DNA from 4 places in the Rhodoferax koreensis genome. Region 2 is predicted to be linked to each of the others. Evidence: predicted binding sites of a transcription regulator. Region 2 holds the regulator's gene; each other region holds the start of a gene.
What was found. Region 2 encodes sigma-54, which starts transcription at its own class of promoters, with help from an activator protein. Its sites were predicted from a motif close to TGGCANGNAANCTGCTTT; they were not measured.
Positions count from the first base shown of each region.

Region 1: nirB (nitrite reductase large subunit NirB) is a predicted target of sigma-54. The motif match lies at 1,502-1,519, and genes of this name have one in related genera.
Region 3: RD110_RS26355 (pilin) is a predicted target of sigma-54. The motif match lies at 924-941, and genes of this name have one in related genera.
Region 4: RD110_RS23085 (outer envelope protein) is a predicted target of sigma-54. The motif match lies at 1,407-1,424, and genes of this name have one in related genera.

Region 1 is NZ_CP019236.1:4,568,685-4,570,883, forward strand. Features, by position in the region: gene nirB (nitrite reductase large subunit NirB) at 1-1,281, opposite strand, end outside; gene RD110_RS21225 (heme ABC transporter ATP-binding protein) at 1,637-2,199, opposite strand, start outside.
Region 2 is NZ_CP019236.1:5,480,584-5,482,782, forward strand. Features, by position in the region: gene lptB (LPS export ABC transporter ATP-binding protein) at 1-118, shown strand, start outside; gene rpoN (RNA polymerase factor sigma-54) at 119-1,711, shown strand; gene RD110_RS25400 (THUMP domain-containing class I SAM-dependent RNA methyltransferase) at 1,739-2,199, shown strand, end outside.
Region 3 is NZ_CP019236.1:5,709,999-5,712,197, reverse strand. Features, by position in the region: gene RD110_RS26365 (CHASE2 domain-containing protein) at 1-15, shown strand, start outside; gene RD110_RS26360 (3',5'-cyclic-nucleotide phosphodiesterase) at 25-816, shown strand; gene RD110_RS26355 (pilin) at 976-1,416, shown strand; gene RD110_RS26350 (PglL family O-oligosaccharyltransferase) at 1,582-2,199, shown strand, end outside.
Region 4 is NZ_CP019236.1:4,990,113-4,992,311, forward strand. Features, by position in the region: gene RD110_RS23080 (23S rRNA (adenine(2030)-N(6))-methyltransferase RlmJ) at 1-493, shown strand, start outside; gene RD110_RS23085 (outer envelope protein) at 554-1,372, opposite strand; gene RD110_RS23090 (DMT family transporter) at 1,584-2,199, shown strand, end outside.

The sequences.
Region 1 (2,199 bases), 910 kb from region 2:
GCTCACGTTGTTGCAAGAGCATATTTGCGCTGCATCGGGCAGCGCTTCCACGCCGAGGCCGGGCTTGGCCTTGCCATCGCTCGACGGGAAGATCAAAAATTCGGGGTCGGCCGGCAGCGTGATGCCGTTCAGCGCCATCTGCAGCAGCGTGCCGTACTCGGTGGCGTCGCCGATCAGCACCGCGCCCAGCAACTGCTTGCCGTCTTCGCTGATGACGATCTTCTTGTAGATCTGGCGCAGTTCGTCCACGTACTGGCAGGAACGGCTCTTGGGCGTGCGGCCGTGCGCGTCGCCAATGCTGGCCACGTCCACCCCCATGAGCTTGAGCTTGGTGCTCATGTCGGCACCAACGAAGGCCGCGTCCTTGTCGCCGGCGATGTGGCGCGCCGCCACGCGGGCCATGTCGTAGCCCGGCGCCACCAGGCCGAACACCTGTTCGTTCCACGAAGCGCATTCGCCGATGGCATAGATGTCGTGGTCGCTGGTGCGGCAGGCGCTGTCGATGGCCACGCCGCCGCGCGGGCCGATGGCCAGCACGCACTGGCGCGCGAGTTCGTCGCGCGGGCGGATGCCGGCGGAGAACACGATCATGTCGGTTTCCAGGTGCGTGCCGTCGGCGAACACCATGCGATGGCGGCCCGTGGCACCGTCGGTGATCTCCTGCGTGTTGCGCCCGGTGTGCACGGTGAGGCCCAGTTCCTCGATCTTGGCGCGCAGCACGCGGCCGCCGCCTTCGTCCACCTGCACGGTCATCAGGCGCGGGGCGAATTCGACCACGTGGGCTTGCAGCCCCATGTCACGCAAGGCCTTCGCGCATTCCAGCCCCAGCAGGCCGCCGCCGACCACCACGCCGGTCTTCGACTTCCGGCCCGAGGCCTTCATCGCCTCCAGGTCTTCGATGGTGCGGTAGACGTGGATGTGTTCGCGCTCGCGCCCCGGCACCGGCGGCACGAAGGGGTTGGAGCCGGTGGCCAGCACCAGCTTGTCGTAAGGCAGCACCTCGCCGTCCAGGGTGGTGACGGTCTTGGCGATGCGGTCCACAGAGGCGGCGCGGGCGGCCAGGCGCAGCGTGAAGCCGGTGCGCTCGAAGAAACCGGACTCGACCAGGGAAAGGTCCTCGGCGGTCTTGCCGCTGAAGAATTCGGACAGGTGCACGCGGTCGTAGGCCGCACGCGGCTCCTCGCACAACACCGTGACTTCGACGTCGGGCAGTCCGGTTTCGGCGAGACTCTCGAGAAATTTATGGCCTACCATGCCGTGGCCGACAACAATGATCTTCATGCTGATCCTCGTGGGACCCGTGGCAGCGGAGGCATTGAGTGCGGTAGATGGCGGCTGGGCCCGACTCGGGCACCTGCCACAACGCACCCTCCGCTTCACACGGGTGGGGGTTGGAACAACCGAACGTCGTCAGCCAGGCAGGCCGATGCGCTTCGGTGGAGGCGCCATCATTAGCGGGAGAAACCGGCCCGCAGCAGCTTCACCGGCGGACGCAATGCATCAAGCAAGCTTCATGCCGGGCCAAGTCCGTATGCAGAAAGACCGCCTGCCCCAGGGAAAGCCCCGTGCAGTGACGGTTCACGGCCCCGGCCCCGATCCCATCCCGGTGCGGCGCGTCACCAAGTTGGGGCGGCCGTCACGCCATCAGCAGTTGCAGACAGCCCTCGCCGTCGCGCACCGGATGCACGTCCACCTGCCAGACGCGGCGCACCGTCGCCACGTCGAGCACCGTGGCCGGCGGCCCTTCGGCCAGCACCTGGCCGGCCTGCACGACCACGGCCTGGTCGGCGTAGCGCAGCGCCAGGTTCAGGTCGTGCAACACGGCCACCACGCCAATGCCATGGCGGTGTGCCCAGATGCGCGCCTGCCGCAGCACGGCGTGCTGGTGGTGCACGTCGAGCGCCGCGGTCGGTTCGTCGAGCAGCAACCAGCGGCTTTCGCCGGACGGCGGAGGTTCCCAGATCTGCGCCAGTACACGCGCGAGCTGCGCGCGGGCGCGTTCGCCGCCGCTGAGCGTGTTGAGCACGCGATGCGCCAGTGTGCCCACGCCGGTGGCCTGCATGGCCCGGGGGACGATGTCGCGCTCGTGCGGGCTGGGCCGGCGGCGATGCGGATAACGGCCGAGTTCGACGACTTCCTGCACGGTGTAGTCGAATGCGATCGACAGGTCCTGCGGCAGCAAGGCGCGGCGGGTTGCGA
Region 2 (2,199 bases):
CTGCGACCACGCCTACATCATCAGCGACGGCCATGTGCTCGCCCAGGGCACGCCGTCGGACATCGTCAACAACGCCGAAGTGCGCCGGGTCTACCTCGGCGAGCACTTCAAGATGTAGATGAAGCAAGGCCTTTCCCTCCGCGTTTCGCAGCATCTGGCGTTGACGCCGCAGCTGCAGCAGTCGATCCGGCTGTTGCAATTGTCCACGCTCGAATTGAGCGCGGAAGTCGAGCAGATGCTCGACGACAACCCCTTCCTCGAAGTCAACATGGACGAGGCGCCGCGCGAGGAGTTCGGGCTGGCGCAGGCCGATGCGCAGGTGAACACGGACGACCGCGAATCCGAGTTCTCGAGCAGCACCGCCGCCACGGCGACCGAGACCGCAACGGTGGAGACCCCCGCCGAATCCGAGAGTCCGCTGACCGGCCAGGACGACAGCCAGAGCTGGGATGGGGACGGCACTTCCGAGATCGCCCCCGACGACAGCGAATGGGGTGGCGACGCACCGGCGCGGCAGAACAACCTCGGCGAAGACGGCGAGGTCGATGCCACCGAACTCGCGCGCAGCCAGGAATCGCTGACCTCGTTCCTGCACCGCCAGGCGCTGGCCCTGCGCCTGGGCGAAGAAGACAGCGCGGCGCTGCGTTTCCTCATCGAGTCGCTGAACGACGACGGCTACCTCGAAGACAGCCTGCTCGCCCTGGCGCAGGGCCTGGCGGGCGCGGAAGACGGTGAGGACGTCGATGAACTGGTGCACCGCTTCACCGTGGCGCTGGGCCTGCTGCAGAGCCTGGAACCGGTGGGCGTAGGCGCACGAACGCTGGAGGAATGCCTGTCGATCCAGTTGCGCGCGATGTTCGACGAGGATGCCGGCGAAGAGGAGGAACAGGTGCGCCGCGCCGCGCTACGCATGTGCGGCCTGTCGATGGACCTGCTGGCGCGGCGCGATGTGAAACGGCTGTCGCACTTGTGCAACCAGCCCGACACCGTGATCAAGGCGGCGATGGGCCTGATCGCCCGGCTGGAACCCAAGCCGGGCCGCCGTTTCGTCGACGTGGAGCGCAACATCGTCGTGCCCGACGTGATCGTGGTCAAGATCGGCCGCGGCGCGCAGGCGCGCTTCCGCGTGCAGCTCAATGCCGACGTGATGCCCAGGCTGCGCGTGCACGACATCTACGCCAACGCGCTCAAGCAACACAAGGGCGGTGGCAAGGATTCTTCGAACAACGCCGCGCTGCAGCAGCGGCTGCAGGAGGCGCGCTGGTTCATCAAGAACATCCAGCAACGCTTCGACACCATCCTGCGGGTATCGAACGCCATCGTCGAACGGCAGAAGAATTTCTTCAGCCACGGCGAGCTGGCCATGCGCCCGCTGGTGCTGCGCGAGATCGCCGATGAACTCGGCCTGCACGAATCGACCATCAGCCGCGTCACCACGGCCAAGTACATGGCCACGCCGCACGGCACTTTCGAACTGAAGTATTTTTTCGGCTCGTCGCTCGGCACCGAGACGGGCGGCAACGCGTCGAGCACCGCCGTGCGCGCGTTGATCAAGCAGTTCGTCTCGTCCGAAGACCCGAAGAAGCCGTTGTCGGACAGCCAGCTCTCCGACATGCTGAAGGAGCAAGGCATCGAATGTGCGCGGCGCACGGTGGCCAAATACCGCGAAGCCTTGCGCATCGCGCCAACGAACCTCCGGAAATCCCTTTAACGCCGTGATGGCGCCACGTCAGTCTTTATGAACCAACTCAAGCTTTTCCTGCCCTGCGCCGCTGGCGTGGAGGACTTCCTGGCCGAAGAGGCGCACCGCCTCACCGGGCTGCAGGGCGAGGACTTGCGCGTGTTGCGCGGCGGCGTGCTGATGCGCGCTTCCTGGCGCGATGCGCAACTGCTGAACCTGCACAGCCGCCTCGCCCAACGCGTGTTGATCGAGCTGTCGCACACCGAGTACCGCAGCGAACAAAACCTCTACGACGCGGCCAGCCAGGTCGCGTGGGAGATCTGGTTCACGCCCAAACAGAGCTTCAAGGTCGAGATCACCGCGCAGCACAGCCCGCTGACCTCGCTGAACTTCGCGGCGCTCAAGATCAAGGACGCAATCGCCGACCGCTTCCGCCACAAGCAGGGCGTGCGCCCCGACGTCGACACGCGCTGGCCCGACATCCGCATCTACGCCCACCTGACGACCGAACACGCCAC
Region 3 (2,199 bases), 230 kb from region 2:
TTTGAAACCAAATAAAGGACGCCCATGAAAGTGCGCGTGTTGGGGTGTTCCGGCGCCATCGCCAAGGATTGCCGCACCACCTCGTTCCTGCTGGACGCCGACATGCTGATCGACGCAGGCACCGGGGTGGGGGATCTCACGCTGGAAGAAATGCGCGACATCGACCACGTCTTTCTTACCCATTCCCACCTCGACCACGTCGCCGCACTCCCGCTGATGGTGGACGCCATCGCCGCGCAGCGCCAGACCCCCCTGCAGATCTATGCCCTCGCCGGCACGATCGCCGCGCTCAAGCAACACATCTTCAACAACGTGATCTGGCCGGATTTCAGCGTCATTCCCACGCCCGCCGCGCCCTTCATTCGTTTCAATGAAATCGCGTGCGGGGAGATCCTTGACATCAACGGCAAAAGCGTTGAAGCCTTGCCGGCGGTGCACACCGTGCCGGCGCTCGGCTACGCCGTCTCGGGCGGCGGCCCGTGCTGGGTCTTCACCGGCGACACCGAACGCAACGCGGCGTTCTGGAGCCGCTTCAACCAGCTCGATGTGGCCATGCTCGTGATCGAAACCGCCTTCAGCAACCGCGAAAAAGAGCTTGCCCACCGCAGCTTGCATCTTTCACCCGGCGTCCTGGCCGACGAACTCGAGGGCATCGCCGACGGCAAATCCTTCCCGATCTACATCACGCACACCAAGCCGTCGGAAACCGAACTCATCATGGCCGAGATCGCTGAATTCGATGTGACGCGGCCCGCAGAACTCCTGGCCACGCGTGACATTCGGTGGCTGAATGCCGGGCAGATTTTTATCGTGTGAGCGACTGAGGCTGACAAAATTGTCAGAACTTGGCAAAAAAGGCACTTTGCAGCGACGCACCTTGTTGAAAACGCAGTCAGCGGAGCCGTTTGGTGCAGATTGCGGGCTGGCACGACAAGTGCTGTTAGTTATGTATCAATTTCCAACCAAGGAGCTTTCATGAAGCGTTCTCTGCAACAAGGTTTCACCCTCATCGAGTTGATGATCGTCGTGGCGATCATCGGTATTTTGGCTGCCGTGGCTTTGCCGGCTTATCAGGATTACACGGTGCGGGCGAAGGTGTCTGAAGTGATTCTGGCCGCTTCATCGGCAAAAACTTCGCTGTCCGAATACGCTCAGGTCAATGGTCAAATGCCCTCCGACACAAGCTCCGTTGACACGCAATCATCTGCTTTCGTGACCAGCGTCACGTATGCTCGGACCAATGCATCTGTCGGCGTGGTTACGGTCACGGCTTCGGCAAAAGAACCAAAGATCAGTGGCAAAACGTTGACCCTGACGGGGACATTGGGGAGCACGGGCCAAGTCTCTTGGGTGTGTGGACCAGGCGCGACTTCTGGTATCGACGTGAAGTATCTACCTGCAAGCTGCAAACCCTGATTTTTTGTAGTTTGAGAAAAGGCCCTTATGGGCCTTTTTTTATTCCCCTGCGTTTGTATTTTTAACTGATCAACGATGCGGTCATTCAGGATTAACGCGCCAGGGCCAGACGTCAAGTCGATCCATGGCCTACGAGCACGCGGATCGCTGTCGCCCACGCCTCCGATGTCGAGTTTCTGGCTCACTGTATGGGCCACGACGCTTTCCTGCTCCTGGCTCCTGCCGAATCACTACCTGCCGTGGACAGCATTCCACACGGATGCGTGGAGCGGCCTTGCATTCCTTGGGGCCGCAATAGTCGTTTTGCTGCGGTTCAAGAAGCCTGTGGAATGGCATCTAAGTGCTGTTGTTGTGGCTGTGGCTTGTTTCATCCCTGCAATTCAGCACCTCGCAGGGTTGGTATTGTTTGCGGGCCAGGCCTGGATCGTTTCGCTCTATCTGCTTGGCTTGCTAGGTGCGCTGCTGCTCGGGCAGCGTTGGGAACAGGCTCAAGCCGGCCAGTTGGCCGATGGATTGCTCCTTGCCATCGGACTCGCATCCATCGTTTCGGTCACCTTACAGCTCCAGACCTGGCTCGGTTTGATCGATACCGGGATTTTCGATATCTGGACGATGGGTTTGAGCGGCGCCAGGCCTTATGCCAATCTTGGCCAGCCCAATCAGTTGGCTACGCTTCTGCTTTGGGGTCTGCTCGGCGGTGCATGGGCGGTTCATACACGACGCATTGGCGCCATCGCTTTTCTGTCATTTGCCATGTTTCTATTAATGGGCATTGCGTTGACG
Region 4 (2,199 bases), 490 kb from region 2:
CGTGGCGCAGCTCGAAGCCGGCCGGCAGGTCGCCGTGTTCCGCGAAGACGGCTTCGAAGGCGTGCGCAAGTTCCTGCCGCCGCCGAGCCGCCGCGCCTTCCTGCTGTGCGACCCCAGCTACGAAATCAAGAGCGACTACGCCCGCGTGGCCGAGATGGTCAACGAAAACCTCAAGCGGTTCGCCACCGGCACCTATGCCGTGTGGTATCCGATCATTCCGCGGCCCGAGGCGCACGACCTGCCGAGGAAGCTCAAGACCCTGGCCAACCGCGCGGGCAAGAGCTGGCTGCACGCCACGCTGACCGTCAAGTCGAGCAAGATCCTCACCGACGAAGCCGGCGACACCAAGCGGCCGGGCCTGCCGGCCAGCGGCATGTTCCTGATCAACCCGCCCTACACGATGAAGCCGGTGCTGCAGGCGGCGCTGACCCAGCTCGTGGAGCGGCTCGCGCAGGACAAGCACGCCACCTCGACGCTCGAGTCCGGCGGCTGACCAGGCGGTTGTAGAAGCACCGGCCACAACCGACCGGAACCGACCGGAACCCGCGCCACTTCAGAAATGGTATTCGGCGCGGATCATCGGTGTCCTGGCCGTCGAGTTCGTCACCGAGTGCGGATTGCCGAACTTGTTGCGCCAGTATTGGTAACCCAGGCCGACCCGGATGGTGTTCTTGCCGATGCCGGCCGCCGTGCCGACGTCGTACCACAGCGTGGCGTCGATGTTGGTCTCGGGCGCCGTGCCGCCACCGAATTCGTTGTCGCCCTTGGAGGCGATGTAGTTCATGTAGCCTTCGAACGACAGGCCGGTCTTGGCGATCGGCAGGCCCCAGACCAGGTTCAGCATCGGATGCAGGTCGTAGGTGTGACGGCCCGCCGGTGCGGTGCGCGGCTTGTTGCTCTCATTGAGCCACAGCACGCTCACGCTCAGGAAGCCGGGCACGTCGATGAAGGCCGTCGGGCCGAGCACCAGCATGCGCTTCTTCGACTCGTAGCTGTCGCCGCTCTTGGAGTTCACGTCGAAGCCCCCGGTGAGGCCCAATCCCTTCACCGGGCCGAACGCGAAGCTCTTGCCGGTGACCTTGCCCAGATCCAGCGTGTGGCGGTAGACGATGTAGATCTCGTGCGCGTCGTTTTCCTTGCCGTCGGACATCAGGAAGTCGGCATTGATGAAGTTGGTGCCGTACTTGTAGCCGCTGAGGTGGGTGAAGTTGACGATGCTCTTCTCGATCTTGCTCGGGTTGTACGGTTCGGCAAAGCGGGTCCCGTAGCGGTAGCCGATGGAGGTGTCGCTCCATTCCGCCGCCTGCGCGGTGTTGAAGCCGAATCCGGCTGCGGCCGCAAGCGCCAGGGCGCCCATCGTTTGTGGTTTCATCGCATTCTCCCTTTGGTTACATCAAGAAACCGGCAACGCAATCCGCATGCCAGAAAAACGCCGGCTGGCGCAGAGGGCCGGGCCGGCGAAACCGGCGGTGCCGCAGCGGCTACGCACCACTGTCGCAAGTGACGAACAAGACGGCCAGCCACGCCCGCCCGGCGCGCACCCCGGCGGTGCAACGCCTGTTGACAAGGCTTAACATCGGCGCATGCCCCTCACCTCCCGCCAGCGACTGGCCATTGCGCTGATCTTCATCACCCCTGCGCTGTGGGCCATCAACTACCTCGTGGCGCGGCGTGCACCCGGGGTGATCGAGCCGAACCTGCTGGCCATGCTGCGCTGGATGGGTGCGGGCGCGATCTACGCCGGCTTGAGCTGGCGCGAGCTGCGCGGCCACCGTGCCCACATCGTGGCCGACTGGCGGCGCTACCTGGTGCTCGGTGCGCTCGGGATGTGGATCTGCGGGGCCTGGGTCTACATCGGCGGGCGTACCACGACGGCGGTGAACATCGCGCTGATCTATGCCCTGTCGCCGATCTTCATCGTGCTGGCATCGGCCTGGTGGCTGCGCGAACGTTTCGTGCGCCTGCAGGCGGTGGGCATCGCGCTGGCCTTCGCCGGCGTGCTGCACGTCATCCTCCAGGGACGATGGGCCGCCCTGTCCGAAGTGCAGTTCGTGCCCGGCGACGGCTGGATCCTGGCGGCGGCGCTGTCGTGGACGGCCTATGCCCTGCTGCTCAAACGCTGGCCCAGCCCGCTGTCGACCAGCGCGCGGCTGGCCGTGATCAGCGCCTGCGGCGTGCTGGTGCTGCTGCCGTTCGCCG